DNA from 2 places in the Solibacillus daqui genome. Region 2 is predicted to be linked to the other one. Evidence: predicted binding sites of a transcription regulator. Region 2 holds the regulator's gene; the other holds the start of a gene.
The links. Region 2 encodes LexA, which represses DNA repair genes until DNA is damaged. Its sites were predicted from a motif close to CGAACATATGTTCG; they were not measured.
Positions count from the first base shown of each region.

Region 1: addB (helicase-exonuclease AddAB subunit AddB) is a predicted target of LexA. The motif match lies at 2,684-2,697, and genes of this name have one in related genera.

Region 1 covers NZ_CP114887.1:714,419-725,784, reverse strand. Annotated here, with positions in the region: gene addB (helicase-exonuclease AddAB subunit AddB) at 1-2,644, opposite strand, end outside; gene O7776_RS03330 (TVP38/TMEM64 family protein) at 2,763-3,377, opposite strand; gene O7776_RS03325 (PDZ domain-containing protein) at 3,739-4,908, opposite strand; gene O7776_RS03320 (S41 family peptidase) at 5,010-6,440, opposite strand; gene O7776_RS03315 (peroxiredoxin family protein) at 6,563-7,135, opposite strand; gene O7776_RS03310 (murein hydrolase activator EnvC family protein) at 7,248-8,531, opposite strand; gene ftsX (permease-like cell division protein FtsX) at 8,727-9,623, opposite strand; gene ftsE (cell division ATP-binding protein FtsE) at 9,613-10,299, opposite strand; gene O7776_RS03295 (DUF4097 family beta strand repeat-containing protein) at 10,627-11,366, opposite strand, start outside.
Region 2 covers NZ_CP114887.1:2,625,579-2,636,944, reverse strand. Annotated here, with positions in the region: gene O7776_RS12875 (phosphotransferase family protein) at 1-314, shown strand, start outside; gene O7776_RS12870 (peptide ABC transporter substrate-binding protein) at 474-959, shown strand; gene O7776_RS12865 (hypothetical protein) at 1,332-1,631, opposite strand; gene O7776_RS12860 (hypothetical protein) at 1,830-2,102, opposite strand; gene O7776_RS20375 (YolD-like family protein) at 2,497-2,748, shown strand; gene O7776_RS12855 (hypothetical protein) at 2,803-2,982, shown strand; gene O7776_RS12850 (chloride channel protein) at 3,548-4,789, opposite strand; gene O7776_RS12845 (VOC family protein) at 5,113-5,484, shown strand; gene O7776_RS12840 (asparagine synthase) at 5,759-5,935, opposite strand; gene O7776_RS12835 (hypothetical protein) at 6,126-6,284, opposite strand; gene O7776_RS12830 (DNA alkylation repair protein) at 6,573-7,280, shown strand; gene O7776_RS12825 (5' nucleotidase, NT5C type) at 7,350-7,895, shown strand; gene O7776_RS12820 (gamma-glutamyl-gamma-aminobutyrate hydrolase family protein) at 8,065-8,781, shown strand; gene O7776_RS12815 (gamma-glutamyl-gamma-aminobutyrate hydrolase family protein) at 8,778-9,470, shown strand; gene lexA (transcriptional repressor LexA) at 9,516-10,139, opposite strand; gene yneA (cell division suppressor protein YneA) at 10,300-10,665, shown strand; gene O7776_RS12800 (YneB family resolvase-like protein) at 10,652-11,308, shown strand.

The DNA.
Region 1 (11,366 bases), 1.9 Mb from region 2:
CTATTAGCTTCGAAATCGTATCATCGGCTTTTTTATAACAAGCAACATACGTATCAAGTACAATCGTTTGCTCTTTTTCCGACAAAATCGTACGAATCGCTTCATGGAATAGATCGCCCATCGCAAATGATTCTAGCTTAAATTCCGTGCGTTCCTGTAACTTCAAGCCATATGAGGCAAAATGCGAATATGGACAGCTATAAAATTTTTCAATACGTGAAACACTCGCTAAAAAGTTATCGCCATATAGTTTGGTTGCGGTTTCTTCAGTCAGGCTTTGCGCTTCATTTGTTTCATAAAGTGGCTTTGTTACAATACTGAGCACATGTTGCCAATTGCCTTCCCTCTCATAAAACGCTTTTAATGCTTGCCACTGTTCAGGTATTTCCCGACGCTCAAATTGTGCCTGCTTTATCTGTGTCATTAAAAATCCAATTGCCGGTGACGGATGCTGCAAATAATCAAGCATATTCTCTGCATTTTGCTCATCAAGCGGGTCGGCCACCACTTGACGCTGTCGTAATGTGCGGATTGGTTCCGTTTTTTCATCCGAATTCACTTCAAACATTTTATGCAGACGATTTATATAAATTGATGGAAGCTTCCCCTTACTTTCCTCATCAGCGCTCGCATATGTAACAAACAAATAATCTGTTGGTGAAGCGATTGCACGGTAAAATAGAAAGCTTTCCTGTAACAGTCGGCTTTTAATACCAGGGGCTAGCTCGACATCCGCCTTTTCAAACACTTCACGCTCTGCATCCGATAAAAGTCCACCGGCATCCATACGCATTGGATAGACCCCATCATTGACGCCAATAATGAAAATCGCCTTTTTATTATCAAAGCGGGCAAATTCTAATGTCGAAACCGTTACTTCATCTAATGTCGGTGGCACACTAGAAAACTGTAGGGATTCAAAACCTTCATCTAAAATTTGTGCCGCATCATCTAAGGTCATTTCCTTGTCGCCAAACATCAAATCAAATTGCTCTAAAATATGCACCCAGCCGTTCCATGCTTGCTCATGCTCTAATGATTTTTGCAGTGTATGTGCTTTTTCCTCTTGCTCCTGCATTTTAACAAGCTTTTTATACACATCGAGCGTTTCCATAAACTCGTACAAAGCAACGACAATGTTACGACCAGTTACGTTGCCTTTTAACTTTCGCTGCAAGTTTTTAACCGGCTCAACAATTAAATCACGCACCGATTTTAATAGTGTTTCGTGTTCCTGCTCATCTTTTGTTTGCACTGCATTTACTTTTTCCAATGATTTAAAACGGCGGTAATGCCAAACCTTTTCATCGAACCAGCGATCATGCACAATCCCTTTGGCTATGACAAAATTCTCTAAAATATCAGCACGGTCGCGCATTGCTGCTAAATTTGCATTGTACGGAAAATAGAGGTCAGTTTTCACACTTCGAAATACCGGCTCATATTTCCAATTCGACGTAATAATCTCTAAAACGGAACGACTAAATTCAATGAGAGGATGGTACAACATCGCGCGCTTTTCGTTTGAGAAATAAGGAATCTCATATTGCGTGAATGTTGTACCAATTATTGGATCATAGACATCCGCTTGTCGATACATAATCCCAATATCCTTATAACGAAGCCCCTGCTCAACAATGAGCTTTTTTATTTCCTGGGCAATACCTTGTACCTCTGCGCGTGGATTTACTCCCTCGATAATTTGCACATTCCCTAATGATTCGACAGATGTCATAAATGGTTCATTAAAGTTTCGTTCAATTTGCTGTAAATCACGGTTATTGCTGCGATAATTTATTTCTAAATGCACGCGTGGCTCTTCTTCTATAACAATGCTGCGCTCAAATTGCAATTTGGCCAATTCGTGCTTTAATTTATCATAGGTCATTGCCGCACGATAAAACGTTGAACCATCTAATTTATCTACCTGTGGATCATCCATTGGTAGCACTAACGTTACACGCTTCGCATAAATGAGTAATTCTTTTAAAATTGCAAACTCCTGACCATTAAATGACACGAAGCCATCTAGATAAACATGCGTTTCGCGTAGACTTTCCATTTTCGGCATACGCTCTAGCAATAAAGGAAAATCACCGTCACCATCGACATATTCTGCACCAATGCGCAGTTGTAATTGCTGTAAAATAATTTCGATATCATGCATTTTATGGAGCAGTACTTCACTCGCTCCATTTAAACGTAATGCTTCAATTAGCGGTTGAATTGAGGCCACATCGATGTTGTACTGACTAAATTCCTTTAAAATTTGTTCGACTTCTTTTGTAAAGCCTCGTTTTCCTGCAACCTGTTTAAATAGTAAAAACTCTTCTTGATGCTCTTCTAAAATACGACGTAATAGCATGCGGTAGCCGGTATTATCTATACGTTCGCGAGCAATACCACCCTCATTTTGTAACACAAACCACGCAAGTCGTTTAAATGTCATTACTTGCGCACGCATCATACCTTCAATATCATAATTATTCGTCAGCTCATACTCTGTCGAAAACGTCATTTGGTCTGGTACTAAAATAAAAATCGGGTAGCCAAGTACATTTGTCTTTAGGTCCTCGACAATTTCCTTATGAATTAAAGTAGATTTCCCAGTACCTGCTCGACCAGATATTACACGCAATGTCATCGCCTACACCTCACTTTTTTATACACTCATTATATTATAAGAATACACGTTCGCGCATCTAATACTGCGCCCATTGAAAAAACGCTGCTATTTTTTACATTAGCAGCGCTTACACTTGTTATTTACGGGACTTAATATTGCGTAAATCACGTTCAACCCGTTTAGTTAAATACCGTTCAATCCATTTACCGAGTGCCCAAATCACGGCAATAATCAAACAGGATACAACAATTTTCATAGGTGAACTCAAAATGGCACGTAAGTCACTACCTAAATAACTAATAAAAAAAATCATGACTGGCTTTGAAATGAGTAACGTTAAAAAATAGTATTTCTTTTTTAAATGTGATAATCCCGCTACCGTATTGACAACAACAATAGGGGTAAACGGTAAACATAACAGCACAAATAGCGGTGTAAAGCCGCGTACATCGACCCAGTGAATCAGCTGTTTTACTTGCTTTTGCGCTTTAAGTTTTTGTAAAAGTCGATGATTACCAAAATAACGAATCATTAAAAAAAATAAATATGAACCCACCACAGTTGCAAGCCACGATAACAGAAAGCCCCAAAACAATCCATATGCACCAGCATTGGCAACAACTATGACAAACAGCGGAAGAAACGGTAAAAATGCTTCAATAGACGTTAATAACACACTAAACCAAGGCCCAAGCAATTTATATTTTTCAATCAATAATTCGACATTATCAATACTAATCCAATCAAACACAAAACCCAACTCCTGCTATGAACGGCAAACTTTTAATACGCTTTCAAATAATTCAAACAACTAGTGATACATTTATAGTAACATACTTCACAATACTCAACAGTGATAAACATAATAAATTAGAAAAACACATTTCTTGTCAAAAAGGGGCTGCCCGAAAAGTATATACTTTTCGGGCAGCCCCTCGTTCATGTGTTAATTAACCGCTTGAGAGCGGTGCTTCTGCGGTGGTCAGAAGGAAAGAGCGAATGCTAAAAGCGTCACGTCCTGTGACAACGCATTCATGACTAGCTTCGTGCTAGCCTCCAGCCTCGGCTCAAGGATTTGTCCCAGAAATACTTCTCGGACAAATCCTAGTTGTTTATTTTACAATTAGCAATCCTATCGTATGATTATCTTCACGGTGAACGACGTGCTGCGTTAAACGTAGCTCGCCTGAATGATCGAGCACTTCTAACCGACAATGTGCTGCATTAATTTGTAATGCTTTATACAACTCATCTTCAGTCAACACATGCTGCCCATTCACTCGTTTAATAATTTCACCAGCAACTAGGCCCATTTTTTGCGCTGGCGAATTCGGTAATACGCCTGCAATCATGACCCCTTTATCGCTACGAATGACCGCATAGCTATTACGATCCTCTAAATGACTATAGTAAATACCTATTACCGTACGTGAAATGGCACCCAATACTAATGCAGCCGCACCAAGCACCGGCATGAAGTAAGCAAGTAAGCCTACAATCAATACCAATTCACCCGTCAAAATAATGCTTTCTCCCATTTTCGGATACACATAAATTGGTAGTTTTTGACGGACCATTTGCTGGAATCCAATCACAAATGGAAACACAATAATTGAAAATTGCTCTGCACCAATCGTAAACTGTGGCCAATATGGAGCAAAACTTTGAATGCCGTCACCCGGAATAATCGTCACAAGTGGCAATAACCAAAGCTGCTTACTATAATACCCAATACCATTTAGACCGCGCTTTGTCGTTTCAACAATCGGCGATGCAAACTTTGCCCCGTTACGACGAATTAAAATACCTTCCGCCATTAACAATAGCCCCGCAAGCACTGGTACCGTTATCACTAAGCCATCGACAACATTACGCGCCGCTAAATCAAAGCCCCAAATAGAATAAGACCAATTTTGCCAATCCATCCACACAATCACAAAAAATGCGAGCGTCATCAGTATAATTGGCGAAAGTAAATGATACATAAATACAATTAAGCCAATAAAGCTAATTAAGAATACCGCCACTAATAATTCTAGTGAGATCGTCAACCCAATTACGACACTAAATAATGAAATAATCAACGATAAAACAAAGCCCATCAATAACATATTTTTAAGCTCCGACCAACCGTCTAAAATTCTAATATGAAAAAAGCGACGTTCTCGTTTCACACGACGATAGCCTAAAAAAACTGCTGAAATGAGTGCTATATAAAATAGTGGATTAATAAAAAAGCGACCAATACCTTTTAAAATTTCGATAATAATTGTTTCGTTCATGCTCTCACCTACCGTACGACTAATTGTATCAAATCCTTTTCATATTGCGTAGTCCTATTTGTATTTCTATTTCTTTGCATTTCACTTACACGATAGTCCTTTTACTCCAATTGATGCATGATATAGCTCACACCCATTTGCAATTGCATATCATTCACTGGGTCATGTTTAAATTTTTGAATCTGCATAGTGAGCTCTCGGAAAAATACCTCATCTAAATGCCTACCATCTTGTAAATCATATTTCTTACGGAACTTTTCAACTTCATTTGCCATATCCATATCATAAAAACCATCTGAACGTTCAATATTGTAGCCTAATTCACTTAGCACTCGTTGAGTATATGCCACTTCTTCACCATACTCCCCCACATCAAAACGGCCTTTGAGCACTTTCATTTCCATTTTATAAAGCGGGTGCTGCTTCACTTCAAGATCTGGTTCAATCCCTACTTGATGTATCCAACGCTTAGAAGGTGTCAGCCATTTATTTGTTGAGAGCTTGACTTCTCCACCATTTTGTAGTTCCCAAGTTTGTTGTACAGTTCCTTTTCCGAAGCTTGTCACACCAATTAGCATTGCACGTTTCCAATCTTGCAATGCGCCAGCAAACACTTCACTCGCTGAAGCACTGCCTTCATTTTGTAAAATCGTAATTGGCATTGACTTTAACTGCTTTGCATATGGCTCAAATGCTTCATTTGCTTTTGTTTTCAACGGCTCTGTTGCTCCATCATGATTTTGCATATAAGCAAAAATAGTTTCTTTTTGTTCAAACATACTCATCATTTGTGCAACGCTATGTAAATAGCCACCTGGGTTATCGCGCACATCAATGATTAAGCCTTCAATATCCTTAGTGAACAATATGTCCAATGCATTTTTCCATTCTTCAGCCGTTTTTTCAGCAAATAGTGAAACAATCACATACCCAATTTTTACGCCTTCAACATCAAGTAATTGTGTTTGGACAGTTGTATTTTTTAGCTTCTCACGCTTTACTAATAGCTTCACATGACTATCTAACTCTGGTCGAAACAATACAAGCTCTAGTGTTTCCCCTTCTTTCCCTTGCATTAGTTTCATCACTTCACTGAATGTCATTCCTTCTAGTCTAGTTTCATTCACTTGAACAAGCTCATCTAGCGGACGAATTCCTGCTTTCTCTGCCGGTGAAGCTTTCACTGGCGCTACAACAATGAATTTCCCGTTCACTTCTGATAACTCCAACCCGATACCAACCCGTTCACTTGCCAATGTTTGCTTATGAAACGCAGCTTCTTGTTCCGTATAGTACGTGCTATATGGATCATTTATTGCATCCGCCATTCCCCGCAGCGCACCTTCGACTAATTTTTCTGACGTAATGTCATACACCGTTTCAGTTGTAATTAGGTCATGTAACTCATTTACCACCGCAAAATCTGCCTGTACCTTTTTTTGATCCTTTTTTTGCAACTCGCTATAACCATATACAGTGCCGACAACAATGAGCATAGCAACCAACAATAAAAAAATTCGACTTTTTCGCACGAACTTCCCTCCACTCCATAAAAACTTATGAAGCAAAGAATCATTTCATACTACTTAAGTCGAATCAAATTTTAATCACATTACAACTATTTCTGTTTTGCAGAATTACTATTTCCCAAAAGTTAATCTAACTGTGTCACATTATCACGCAATGTTTCTAAATCAAGCGGACCAACAATTTTCTTTTGGATGCGTCCTTCTGTATCAATTATAAACGTCGTTGGAATCGTAATAATTTTAAATTGTGAGGCAACTGACCCGTCTGGCTCTAACAAAATTGGAAAGGTAATGTTGTAGCTTTTTAAAAACTGTTCAACACGTTCAACCTTTTCTCTGTCATAGGTTAAATTCACGCCAACAATTTCGACATTGTCCTCTTCTTTATATTTTTCGTAATATTCCTGCATATGCGGCATCTCGGCCTTACACGGTGGACACCATGTTGTCCAGAAATTTAACACGACACGCTTGCCTTTTAAATCTGATAATGTAAGAGGCTTTCCATCCAAATTATACAATGTAAAATCTGGTGCAATGTTTCCTTTTTCTAAGCCAATTGTTTCATCTAACGCGACTTCTTTACCAATCACTTGCTCACTAATCTTCTTGCCTTCATCTAACTCTTTTTTTATATAAGTACCCATCATCGTTATAACTAGCACTAAAACGATGAGGATGCCGATATTCTTTTTCATGTTTTACACCCCGTCCTCTGTTTCTAGTAGTACCATATCATAACTTTTAACAAATTATTCAAAAGAAAAAGGCAAAACTCCAAAAATTCGAAGTTTAGCCTTTTGTTTATTCTTATAAAGAAATATAACGTAACGGGTTAACAGCGTTTGATCGTTTTCCGTTCCACTCACCTACGTGAATTTCGAAGTGCACGTGTGGCCCAGTTGAGTTACCCGTGTTCCCCATTTTCGCAATTTGTTCCCCTTTTGATACAGCATCACCCACACTCGATGTAAAGCCACTTAAGTGTCCATAAACCGACGTAAAAGGTTTTCCATCTAATGAGTGTGTCACCATCACTACTTTACCATAGCCATTCATTGTACCGACATAGGATACTACCCCATCGGCTGCTGCTACTACTGGTGTACCGATTGAGTTCGCGATATCAACACCTAAGTGATTCTTACTGCCGATTGGACCAATATCACGTCCTCCAAAACCGGAAGTAAAGCGCCCAGCAGCAGGTCTTGTCCATGTCCCCGCTGAAACAGTTGGTAAATTCCCAGAATATGCATTATTCTCCTGTTTCTTTTTCGCTGCATCCTCTAACGCCTTTTTACGCGCAATTTCTGCTATACGACGTTGCTCTGCCATAATTTGATTTTCTAAGTCTTTACTTAGCTCAATGTTTTCTTCAAGATGTGTTTCGATTGATTCTTTTTGTTCATGTAAACGCGCTTCCTCTTTTTCAAGCTCGTCTACTACCTTATTTTTCTCTTTCTTTTGCTGCTCAAGATCTGCTCTTAGTTTTTCTAGCTGTGCTTTATTCGCCTCTAAGTTTTTCTTCTTCTCGAGTAATTCAGCCTTTTGAACTTCTAGCTTTTCTTGGTCTTCTTTTTGCTCACGCATAATTTGGCGGTCGGCATCCATTAACGTACTTACCGCTGAGAAACGGTCGATGAAATCTACGAAGCTGTTTGCTCCTAGTAATACATCAATATAACTTACTGTACCACCTGTTTGAATCGCACGTGCACGCTCACGTAATAGCGCATCACGTTGATCGATTTTTTCCTGTAGCTCTGCAATACTTTGTTCTAACGCAGCAATTTCTTGATTCGCGATTTCAATATCAAACTTTACTATCGCAATTTCATGGTTCTTATTATTGATTTCCGCACCAATTTGTTCTAATTGACTAATCAATTGCTGCTGTTTATTTTGATTGGAATTTAACTCACTTGCTTTTTGCTGTAACGAATTATTTAATGCTTTTTTCTGAGCTTCAAGCTCGCTACGTTCTTTTTTCAAATCACTTAAACTTGCTGCATAGGCTGCTGGCATTTGAATGAATAATACGCATGCGAATAATACAGCCAGTAGTTTAAATGAACGTGTATTTTGCTTCTTCAAAACTTATATTCCCCCTAAACGCCTAATTATTTTTTTAAGATTGTCTTAGATGCGTTTTTTGAGCTTGTACAGTATTTGTGATATTCCCTAGTAGAATTACTGCTTTCATGTTGCATGTATCTCTCACTTATAGGAGTAAAGGTCTTCTGTACCTGTCGCTTTGCTTCTGGTACACAAAGAATTTGCTAAAGTAAGTTAAATCTTTAAAAACTTGCGTACCGACATAAAGCTACCCCATATACCGATGAAAATACCGATTAATAAAATCAGGCCGTTCACTTGGAACAGTAATGGCATTGTGTCTAAAATTTGGAATAACTCACCTTTTAAGCGTGGTGCTAATAATTCATGTATTTTATAGTAAGCCAAGGATACGACAGTAATTGGAATAATCGAGCCGATAATACCTAGAAACATACCTTCTAATACAAATGGAATGCGCACAAATGAATTTGTCGCCCCTACTAATTTCATAATTTCAATTTCATCTTTACGTGCAATGATCGTAATACGAATTGTATTCGAAATTAAGAACATCGCTGTAAATAATAACCCTAAAATTAATACAAGCCCTACATTACGAGCAATCGCTAAAACGTTAAAAAGCTTTTCAACTTTTCCTTCTCCATATACAACTTCCTGTGTATTGTCGAAACTATCAATTTGCTTCGCCACTTCTGCTGTTTTTAATGGGTCAACCGCCTTTACATATAACACGTTGTAAAGTGGGTTATTTTGTTCGAAAAGGCTTAATTCATCACCAAAATCTTTTATCAATTTATTTAATTCATCTTCTTTTGAAGAATATGTAACTTCCTCAACATCTGGCATTCCTTGAATCTTATCTATGAGCTCATTTTCTACTATATCTATTTGTTTTTCATCTGAAATAATATCAATCATCACTCGAATTTCAACATCGTTTTCTAAATCTGATGCTACTTTATTTAAGTTCATCATAATAACTGAAAAAACACCGACTAATAGTAATGTTACCGTTACCGCACTGACTGATGCAATTGTCATCCAGCTATTACGTCCTAATGATTTAAAGCTTTCTCTAAAATGGCGTACGAGCGTTCTAGCTTTCATAGCCATAGTCACCCCCGTACTCATCGCGTACAATCATACCGCCTTCAATTGCTATAACACGCTTACGAATTGTGTTTACGATTTCACGGTTATGTGTCGCCATTACAATCGTCGTACCTTGACGATTAATTTCTTCAAAAATATTCATAATTTCCCAAGACGTATCAGGATCTAGGTTCCCCGTTGGCTCGTCCGCAATCATTACTTTCGGACGATTCACAATTGAACGGGCAATCGCCACACGTTGCTGCTCTCCACCAGATAATTCGCTTGGGAACATGCGTACTTTATGTTTCAAACCAACAAGTTCTAATACTTCCATTACACGTTTGCGAATTACTTTTGGCTGTTCTTCAATTACTTCCAACGCAAAGGCCACGTTTTCATACACTGTTAGTCGTGGCAGCAATTTAAAGTCTTGGAATACAACCCCTAACTGACGTCGTAAAAACGGCACACGGCTATTTTTCAAGGTACGCAAGTTAATGTTATTAATCATTACATCACCTGACGTAGGCTTTTCTTCTCGGTACATCAACTTAATAAACGTCGATTTTCCGGCACCACTTGGGCCTACTACATACACGAACTCACCTGTTTTTATATCAATTGTAATCCCGTTTACTGCGACAACGCCATTAGGATACTTTTTCACTACATTATTCATTTGAATCATTAACGAAACCACCTAAGTTCTATGTCTTTATAAAATAAATTTTCCTATTCATTATAGCACTTTCAAGCTATAAATTTATTACAGTTTCTTTTCAATATTAAAATGCTCCTTTTTTTGCTAGTTCCCAACTGAATTTAGCTAGATTAGTAAACCAAATTTCTAATATTTTTTGCATTACATCTGTGATATTTCATACTCCTCGTAATTACTTTGTTATAGTTAGAAATTTTATTAATATAACAAATATTCAACCTTTTTAACGATTTAAAGCACACTAAAAGCCCACATACAAGTTTACTTTCTTGTATGTGGGCTGAACATATCATTTTATTGTAATGTGTAACGAACTAGCACTGTACCCGTACGTGATTCACCTGTCAATTTCAATAATTTTGCGCCTTCTAGCTCTTTTGTAAAGCGCACGGATTTTAACAGGAATTGCTCCTCTTCCTCATACAGCTTCACATCGTTTAAGCCGACATCTGCTTTCCCTAAGTTTGAGAAAATTTGTCCTTCTAGCGCCACTGTTTTTGGTACATAGATTTCGACCGAACCAGCCAACGCACGCGCTTTTACTTTATTCGCTTCTGCACTTGAAGTAGTTACGACAACATGACCGTTCATAGATTCAGCATCGACTTCTTTTAAATCACCATCGACATAAATTCGGCCATTTGCAGTTTCAATTTCTAAGTCGGTACCCTTTACAGTACGTGCTTCTACAGCTCCATTGCTCGTTTGCAGCTCGGCATGGTCAAATTGTGTATGGTTTACTCGAATTGCCCCATTATAAGTACGGGCTTTTATTAATTTCGCATCTAAGTTTTCTACTGAAATACCGCCATTCATTAAGCGGGCAATAAATACGTCATAATGTTTTTTGGGAATAGCGATTTGCACTTTCAACTGGGTAAATTTATTTTCTGACTTCATATATATTTTATCATCCGTCTTTGTAACTAATGATTCGGTAATGTGCGTAATTGTTTCTTCTTCAGTGCCTTTAAGTGTTGTTTTACCATTCACCTGAATAGTTATTAATTCATCCGTCGCTTGCACTACATCAA
Region 2 (11,366 bases):
ATATAGATTTAACACTTATACACGGAGATTTTGGAGCAGCTAATATTTTGTGGAATCCAGAAAAAAGTATGATTTCAGGGATAATAGACTTTGGTGGTTCGGGTTTAGGAGATCCGGCGTATGACTTTGCTGGAATACTCTCTAGCTATGGCGAAGATTTTTTTGATATTTGTATTAACCTATATCCTAACGGTAATGAAATATCTGAACGAGTTAAATTTTATAAAAGCACATTTGCTTTACAAGAAGCATTGCACGGGATTGAGAATGAAGATAGACAGGCTTTTGAAGATGGAATAAAAGATTATAGATAGATTGCTTGTTCAACTAACGGAGTGCTTTACTTGAAGATCATTGAGTTGCATATGCAGCTCTTTTTTTATTATTGAACTAAAGGAGCAGGTTAGTTGAATAACATTTTTTTGAAACGGAACTTAAAATACACCGTCTAAATAGAAAAGGATGGGATAAAATTGAAATTTAGATATTTTAGTATTCTGTTTATACTGTCGGTCTTGCTTTCTGCTTGCAATACTGGATTAGAACCAAAGGAACATTTAGGAGAAATATATAGTATTGCATTGGACTCTATTATGGAACAAGATGAAGCATTAAGTAGTGATATGGAATATATAGCTATTGATATGAGTAATTTTGAGGAAATAAATGAAAGTGATAAAGAAGAAATTTTAAGCTACTTTAAGGAAAAATATAAAGTTGAGGTAATGGATGCTACTCTTGAACAACTGAAAGAAAAAGGATTATTTAATACAGATACGTTCGTTTTGGATGGCGTACTTCTTAGAATTGAAAAAGTTGAATATAAAGTTAACAACAATATCTTTTTTGAGGGTTCCAAGTATCGTTCGGGTGATGGGGGTGTTGGAGTAGAAGTAATAGTCTATTATAAAGATAATAAATGGAAATCCAAAGATGTGAAAAGGACTTGGATTAGTTAATCATTATTGTGCTAACGGGAGCTTTACTTGAATATTCGGTTTCCGAAATGATCAATCTTTGTTAAAAATTGGGGCTATGATTTTCTATAAGAATCATCATTTATAGCTGTGTTTTAATCAATCTTTATTTCAAGTCAACAATATACACGATTTTATACAAAGTGAAGAACAAGCCCAGCGAGTGAAAACATTGCTGTATCCACACTTTATGCTATTTGTATAAAATGATGTATAAACAATGTTCATTATGAAAGTCACGAAACGTTGATTTAACAACATTCGTGACTTTTTAATGTGCGCCTAAACTTTTATTTTGGGAACGTTATTTTGTATAAAGTTGTAATAATAATTTTTCGTTTTTTGTACTTAGAATCAATTTAATTGAGCAATAATTGGTGGTATCAATATTAAAATAATTGAACTTGTAATTAATATTTGAGAAACTTTTCTTGGCAATTTTTCTTTACCTTCACCCTCATACCATCCACTAAATTGAAATTTATTTCGATACAATACAAAAATGAGAATAATAATAGCGATTAAGCTTATCCAACTATTTTTTTCAGCACCATTGCCAATATTTAAGTATAAGTTTTCAAAAAAAGTGCCTAAAATCGCCATTAAAATTAGAAAAATAAACATAACTCGTAGTATTTCTAATAATATCCTCATTTAGCTCACCCAACCTTTATAATTAAGCTGATTTTACTATATTTTATAATAAGGAATATAGAGGCTACCAAAGTCTTATTTGGCAACGTTATTTGTATTTATTTTGTATACATTATTAGTTCCTGTTGCATTAAATCCTCCATTAGTTAAAGAAGAAAAGTTAAGCGTATTCAACAATCGCGCCCTTTAGTTGCACTCTTATGGTGTATTCCAAAATAAAGACATAACTCCGAAAAACAATAAATAAATAACTACAAGTATTGGGAAAACGTATAGCGATACCCTTCCTAATTTGTCCTTTTTGCTGAACAAGGATAAAACAAAAGAGAGAATTAGAAAGGTAAATCCGAGTAGCATTGTTATATTGTCATCAATAAACGAATTTCCCGTAGTAATATAGACACCTAGGAAAATAAGTCCAACTATTAGACTAATAAAAGAAAGCAACCCCATACTCTGTTTACTTTGCAATGCTGCCACCTCCCACATTTTTCAACTTTAACTTAACTTATACAACAATCTGTTTACAGAACATCTTAATACATAGTAATTTCAAATGACTTTATGAATTAAACGAATTTATTATCACGAAACACTTTTAAGTATAACATTAGTTCCCAAAGCGGTGTTTGGATGCAATATTTGCCTTAACCCTGTAAATCCGTATAAATCTAGGGACTGTAATTAGTTAACGGGCTTTTTTACGTGTATTCTTTAATTCCAATTTAACATAAAATTCCACATTTTTAAATGAGAGCAATTGTTCTATAATACGAAAAGATGAGAACGAATGTTCTTGTTATTTAAGGGCACAATGATAGGAGGAGCATTTCTGTATTTAAACATCACTGATTAGCAAACTGGCATGATGATACCTGAGCATTTGTATCAGATAAAAGAGTGGCAAAATAGCATAGGTAACGAGTACCCGAAAGAAAAAACGGATTGGGAATGGGACGAACTACAGCAGACTATTGTTAAAGCATATCATCAAAAACTGTTAGTAGAATTGAATCTATGGCGTGGTAAATGGATTTGTTTTATTGGGTTATTTTGTTGCCTACTCTTCTTTTTATTTAACTCGTGCTTTCCCTTTAAAAATACGTATACGCAATAATAGTTAAGACAATAATAAAGGTGAAGAAAATTTCCTTGAAAATGAGGTGAATACATGAAAAAGGTAATAACTGGTGCGTTTGCAGTAATACTTTCTACAGGATTATTGTATGGGTGTGGAACAGCTAATGATGAACAGGAGCCTGATCCAACTGAAGAACCTTCTGAACAACAAGAAGATCAAAATGATAACCAAAATGATAACCACAATGATAATCAGGACAATAATCATTAGCTTTACTTTGCGTTTTATAAGAGTAATACAAGAGCGTGTAGTTTTATCACGCTTGATGGATGTTTATGGACCAAGATAGCTATCTTGGTCTTTTGCTAATTTCGAGGTGATTAGAAGTGCCAAAGATAGATGTAGAAGGTAGCAGTATATATTATACAACGGCTGTTAAGGTTAAATAAGATATAAGTTGGTCACGAATATAAAAGAGCGTTAATAACCATATTTTATTTGAAGTAAATATGAATAAATTTATGAATAATATTTGCCCACAAAGCATTTTTCAGTTTGCCCACAAATTGCCCACAAATTCATAATCTTCTATGAATGGCTTATATATAATGTTTCACATTTAAAAAAATGCACATTACTAAATTCAATTTTAGTTGTGTGCATTTTTATTTTACATATAGATTTTTTAGGGAGAATTGATATAAGCTCTGCTATGTCATATTTAGATTAATCAAAATGACAGCTTTCTTTTATTTTTAATAACTATTTTTTAAAAAATTATTGATTATTTTAAATCTCTTTATTCCACAAATATCTAACTACCCAGCGTCTCTAACTAAAATGAAGCAGTTATTTTTTGTGGAAGTTTATTACTCATTTTACTTAACCCAATAAATATAACCACAATGATTAATATAACCGGGGCTAACTCTTTCGGGAAAAATAGCATTAGAGACAGTCCTACTAGTAAAGGTGTCTTTAAAATAGAGATCGAAGCACTACTACCTATAACAGCTACGATAAAAAGCATATCTAGTTGTGGAAACAGCGTCGCGATAGCGTAGCCTTGTAATATGGAAGCGAATATTACTGGTAAAACATTTCCACCAACCCAACCTGATTTTAAACAAAACTCCATTAAAACCAGTTTTAAAACAGAAGCCAAAATTAATGTAGCAATCGAAAGTGTCGGTACTAAACTAGGCAAAGCTTGCATAGAAAGTTGGCCGGAAAAAAGTAGATTAGGAGCAATTAAAGACATCAAACCAATACCAATTCCACCGATAACAGCACTTAGAATAATTTTATTGTTCATTTTAGAGAAGACTTTACTCATTGTTCTTTCCATTAGTTCATATAGTTTACTAAATAAAATACCAAACAAAATTAAAGGAATAAAAAGAATCAATTCATCCAAACCCCAATTAGTTTCCCCTAATTTTGTCACAAAAGGGGGTTGGTCTGATATTTTTATTAAAAACATAAAGGCAACCATACCGTTAACGATAAATACCATATATAATAATTTTTTAAGTAAAAGCAGCTTTTTCTCTTTAGGAGCCCGATCAGGATCATAGGAAATAAGGTAGTTATGAGGTAATGCTAATTTTTTCAGTCTAATTAACCATGATTCCTTTTTCCATTCGTTGTAGGAAAAATAAAAGTAACGCATTTTATCCCCCTGCCATACCGATAACGCAATAACAGAACTTAATATGGCTGCTGCGGGACCTACACTTGCACCGAAGATTAAAATAAAAAAAGCAATTAAAAAATTGAGCCATACATAAGAATAGTCAATTCTTTGAGTTGTTTTTAATTCAAATATAGAATCATTAGCTGTTTTAGGAAGATTTCCCCACTTATACCTGCTAAAACCTACTAAAATACCACCAAAAATACATAAAAATAATGTATAGATGAAGGGTGTTTTTAAATTATTGGATATGTCAGTCCATAAAAAATCTGTCAACCCATTAACTAAAATTAAAAAAACAGAAGAAATAGAACCGATTATCCCACTTAGAATTAAGCCATAAACAAGTAATCCGATTATTTTAAAGTACTTCTCAGTCAAAATAAAATTCCCCACTTTTAAAATGTATATAAAGACTCTCTCTTGTTGCTTTAAGTAACTATATTCATTTGAAATACTAATAATATTAATTATGTCGATATAATTATACTTGACTATACAATGAAAAGCTACTTTATATGAGTACCTTCATTAGAGTGCTATTTTTGTTTTTTCTCATAAACTGGTGTAGCGACTAAATATCTAGACCATTATTTGAACTGGTTCCAATTATAAAGGGGCAGGTTAATTCAATAATCGGAAGGAAAAAGGTATTTAGAAAGGGAACTATTTGATATACCGGATTAAATAAAGGAGAGAAGGCTATGAGTAAATCATTTATTGAACAAGTACATTATATTAGAATTCCTGTAAAAGATTTAGAACTGTCGGTACAATGGTATAGAGATGTATTAGGTCTCAAGTTACTAAACAATACTGAGGAACTTGCAATTTTAAAAGTAAATGAAGGACCTTTCTTACTTATCTTAGTTCCTACCGAAGATGAAACATTTGCACATTTTACAATTGATAATGAACAAGAATTTAGCATTGGCTTTACAAGTCCAGAATTATCTAAATTTCATCAATACTTAATTGATAATCAAGTTAAGGTCGAGGATATAAAAGAAGATAATGGTCATGCCTTTTTCCACTTTTATGACCCAAATGGTAATAAACTTCAAGTACACTGGTAAGATTATAATAAATAAATTACCTATTTCATTAACGGGTGCTATAACGGAATAAGAACGGGAACGTCCAAATCAGACGTTCCCATATTTTTTGCCTGAAAAACAACAATACTATTTAACAAAGCCTATTATTAAAGTGTAATACGTAATAAACGCGGTCTATGATATCAACCGTAACACTGCCTGTAAAACCTTTAGGGATTTTTGCACACCTTACTTTCTTCTTACTAATATGATTGGAAATAAATGAAGAGCACAAAATTGTGCTCTTCAATTACTAACGACGATGTTCTACAAGGTCAATTGCACCCAACAAGATATGGGCTAAACCGAATCCAAATACAGTGTGTGCAATCATGTTATTAGGACCATTTTTTTGCTTTAGTGCAATTCCAGTCACAGTAACAGCAGAACCTAAAATAGCTGGGATTAAACCTTCACGAATGTTGTTCATAAAAAATCCCTCCATCGTAGTTATTTGGTGTTATTACACCATTATTACTATTAACAATTAAACAAGATGCTATACTTTCTAAACATGTCGACTAATTAAAACCATAAAAAAATCTAAGCAATCACTCAGATAAGTGGCAAGAAATGATCGCTTCAAAATCAGTACAATATTTTGTGTTGACATTCTAATTTTACGAAGGATTTATTGTATTCGAATTATTTTCTTCTTCGGATTGTTCCTCAGTCGCGAAGTGGTCGTATGCAAGTAAAGTTACACCTAATTTTTCTTCAAGACTTTTTAATTCATTAAGCTGCTCAGGTCCTAGGTTTGCGAATTTTGTTTTGACCAAATTGATCACATCCTTACTTAGTTATAAAGGTAGTATGAGAAAATGTTAGCTCGTTATCCTTAAAAAGTTTTAAGAATATAAAATATGAGAGCATTCAAAATTAAAAGTTTGGACAATCTTGAATGCATATCAATTGAGATAAAGTCTTTATTTTAACTGTGAGATATTTACCGGTATTTGGATTTAACTTTTGTAAACGTAATGAAAATGACAGAATGGAAAAAATAGATTATTGTATTAAAATAAGATGTCATTATTTAAGTAGATAAGCAGAATGGAGGACTATAGATGGGATTTCAAACGATGATGCAAGAATTAGAGGCACTCGGGAAAGAGCGTACCAAAAAGATATATATGGGTAATGGAGCTGTGGAGCCTGTATTCGGTGTAACAACAGGGTCGATGAAGCCATATAAAAAGCAAATTAAAATTGACCAACAGTTAGCTGAACAGTTATATGCATCGGGCAATTATGATGCGATGTATTTTGCAGGGGTAATTGCAGATCCAAAAGCGATGACTGAGGAAGATTATGACCGCTGGATTGATGGTGCTTATTTTTACATGATTTCAGATTATATTGTGGCGGTAACACTTGCAGAATCGGATATTGCCCAGCAAGTAAGTGATAAATGGATTGCAAGTGGCAATGAATTGAAAATGTCAGCTGGTTGGAGTTGTTATTGTTGGCTATTAGGAAATCGTAAAGATGAATATTTTGAAGTTCAGAAAATTCAGGGCATGCTTGAGAAAGTAAAGAAAGAGATTCACGATGCGCCGCCGAGAACACAAGCATCAATGAATAACTTTGTCATGACAGTTGGCGTTTCGTTTAAACCACTCCATGAGGAAGCATTAAAAATCTCACATGAAATTGGCCCTGTTGAAATGCAACGTGAAGGTAAGAAACCAGGCATTTTACATGCTGCATTAGAAATTGAAAAGCAAATAGAAAAGGACCGAATCGGCTTTAAGCGTAAATATGTTCGCTGCTAAGGCTTACGCTTGTTTTTTTGTGAATGCTTTGTATAAACTAATAATAGGGAATGTTTGAGGAGGCATATGATGAAACCGAGTATTGCGATTGATATGGACCAAGTGTTAGCGGATTTTTATTCAAAATTATGCGACACTTATAATAAAAATTTCGGAGCTAATTTTACAAAAGACGAATTTTTATTAACAACACAACGTGATTTATCACAAGAAGATGCTAAGAAATTTTTTGCGCTATTAAATGAGCCAGATTTTTTCCGTGATTTAGCAGTACTAGATCCAGATTGTATTGAGGTCATAAAAGGGCTACAAGAACATTTTGAAATTTATATTGCCACTGCTGCAATGGATGTGCCGGGTTCATTTAATGCGAAGTATGATTGGTTAATGGAACATTTGCCATTTATAAAAACGCAAAACATCGTATTCTGTGGCAATAAAGCCGTAATACATACGGACTTTTTAATCGATGATAGCCCACGACAACTAGAAGCCTTTAGTGGTACGGGATTGCTTTACTCAATGCCGTATAACGCGGCCGAAGATGGCTATAAACGCGTCCACAATTGGAGAGAAATTCAAGGGTATTTTATGGAGCTATTAGCAAAAAAATAATCAAAAAAATCACCCAACTATAAAATATTGGGTGATTTTTTGTTTTTTCTAAAGTTGTGCTTAAAAATATGTCTCATCATCTACTTTTAAGATACTAGTATTTCATAGTGATATAGTATTATAATTTGAATAGTTTGAATTATAATTATATTTCTAAGGGGATAGTGAGATGAAACCAGTTATTGGCTTAACAATGTATGATATTGATAAAAAATTGGATATTAATAATGCCTATTTAGATTCGGTGGAAATAGCAGGTGGAATCCCCATTTGTTTGCCTAATGCGTCAGAGGAGCATGTGGATGCACTTCTTGATCGTGTGGATGGCATTATTTTAATTGGTGGAGAAGATATTGACCCAGAACTATTTGGTGAGGAACCACATCAAAATATAGGTCGCGTTGTACGGAAGCGTGATGATAGTGATTTATTGTTTATGAAGCGCGCATTTGAACGAGGTATGCCGATTTTAGGTGTATGCCGTGGTATGCAAATTATGAATGTCTTTTTTGGTGGGACGATTATTCAAGACATTCCAACCCAATTCGAAAGTGCAATTGGTCATAAGCAGCAATCAAAGCGTGGAGCGTTGGCACATAATGTTGAAGTGCTAACACCAAAAATGAAAGCTATTTTTGAAGAGGATATGTTCCGCGTAAATACGTTTCATCATCAATCCGTTGGAAAGCTAGGAGAAGGGCTTGTTTTATCGGGAATTGCAAAGGATGGCATAATTGAGGCAATTGAACACGAGGATCATCCGTATTGTATTTCAGTGCAGTGGCATCCAGAAGAATTGGCTCCACTTGGTAATACTCATGCACAACGATTATTTAAAAGTTTTGTTGAGGAATGTAAAACGACTGTTGTTGGAGGAAAGCGATGAAACCAATTATTGGATTAACGATGCATCCAGTCGAAGGGAAAATGGAAATAAACAATTCGTATATTCAAGCGATTAAACGCGCTGGGGGTATCCCAGTTTGTGTTCCATATATGGATGAAGAAACAGTCGACACGGTACTGAATGGTTTAAGCGCTATATTATTAATTGGAGGATATGATGTTAACCCGCTCATTTTTGATCAAGAACCGCATTATAAGTTGGGAACGGTTATTGATGAACGCGATCGAAGTGACATTCTAATTGCGAAAAAAGCTTTTGAACGCAATATGCCTATGCTTGGAATTTGCCGAGGAGAACAAGTGATGAATGTTGCTTTTGGGGGGACGTTACTTCAAGATATAGATACTCAAGTAAAGAATGTCTTGAAGCATACTCAAGCGTCTATGCGTCATGAATTAACGCATACGGTTGAATTGTTCCCATCCAAATTACAGGAAATTATCGGGCAAGAAACGATTTTAACAAATTCCTATCATCATCAAGCAGTTGATATCGTTGCGCCAGGATTTTTAATAAATGCCCAAGCGAAAGATGGTGTTATCGAAGGAATTGAACATCCAGAGCATCCATACTGTATTGGTGTGCAATGGCATCCAGAAGGGCTACAAAATGATCAACCTTCAGAAAAACTATTTAATAGCTTTATCGAAGCTGCTGTTCAATATTAAGGATAAAAAAATCCTCCATCATGTAGTTGATGGGGGATTTTAAAGTTAATGAACGTTACGATACAATCCTACTACTTTACCTAATATCGAAACTTGGTTGACAAGAATAGGCTCCATTGAACTATTTTCAGGTTGTAGTCTGAAATGTGTTTTTTCTTTGAAGAATCGTTTGACAGTCGCTTCATCTTCCTCTGTCATTGCCACAACAATTTCTCCGTTATTGGCTGTAGCTGTTTTTTTGACAATGACATAGTCCCCATCTAAAATACCTGCTTCAATCATCGATTCACCCATAATTTCAAGCATAAACAACTCGTCTTCTGATGTGCCGTACGTATCAGGAAGTGGGAAATATTCTTGGATGTCTTCGATTGCTGAAATTGGTAATCCAGCTGTTACTTTACCGATTAAAGGAACATGAATGACACCTGATTTTGGGATGGTCAACTCTTCTTGATCTAATACCTCAATTGCACGTGGCTTTGTAGGGTCACGACGAATAAGCCCTTTACTTTCTAAACGAGCTAAATGCCCGTGGACAGTTGAACTAGAAGCTAAACCAACAGCCTCACCAATTTCACGAACTGATGGTGGGTAACCTTTAGCACGAACTTCCTCTTTAATAAAAGTTAGAATAGCTTGCTGCCTTTTTGAAATTTTTTGTGTCAACGAACTCACCTCTTTATAATGCTATTTTCTTAGATACATTATATCAGTATGCGAACAAAAATGCAAACATAGGTTCGAAAAAGAGTTGACAAAAACATATGTTCGTATTACTATAAAGACAAATATTACGAACATACATTCTCTAAAAGGGGTTTCTACAATGAAAAAATTCAAATTAAACAGCTTCACATCAATGTTATTAGCATTTTCTATTTTATTATTTACATTTTTAATTTTTGAAGATGAGAAAATCGAAAAATACGAACAAGTGACAATCGTACAAGGTGATACTTTATGGTCGTTAGCAGAAACATATCGTGGTAAAATGGCTAAGAACGATTGGATTAACTTTGTAAAAGAAGAAAATGGCTTACAAGATGAAAAGGTATTATACGGCCAAGTATTAGTAGTACCTGTGGAGAAGGATTCATACTATATTGCCAATTTAAATCAAAACGATTCAACGAACGAAAAGACAGTTAAGGAAAAGACAGTTAAGGTAGCGAGAAGTGATGGATCAAACTAAAGCAGTATTATATTGTCGTGTTAGCACCGATAAAGACACGCAAGAAACATCGTTAGTTCGCCAGCAGGAAGAATTAACGAGCTATGCCAAATCGTTAGGTTATACAGAGCTTAGCGTTTACAAAGATCAGCATAGTGGCTATGAAGTAGACCGAGATGGTTTATTAGATATGCTCGATTTTATGAAAGACCATCAGGTGAAGGTTTTATTTGTGCAAGATGAAACCCGTTTAGGTCGAGGTAATGCACGAATGGCGGTTCTTCATTTAATTCAAAAATATGAAGCGACAGTTTATACATTAAATGATGCTGGCCCAATTGCATTAAATGAAATGGATACGATGCTACTTGAAATTTTAGCGATCGTTGAAGAATATCAACGTCGTATGCACAATGCCAAAATACGTCGAGGTATGCGCCGTGCAGTTGAAAATGGTTACATGCCCCAAAATAATTTAAAAAATCGAGGCAATATTGAAGGGCGAGAGCGAAAAGAAGTACCAATCGAAGAAATTGTGCAATTGCGTCAAAAAGGACTAACATTTGCTGAGATTGCCATGACATTAAAGGGTCTTGGTATCCCAATCAGTAAAGCGACTGTTCACCGCCGTTATATTGAATATATGGAACGATTTGAAGAGTAATCACTTGCCCTTCAAGTCGTTTTTCATTTATGGAATCGTTGGTACTAAAGGGGTGAGG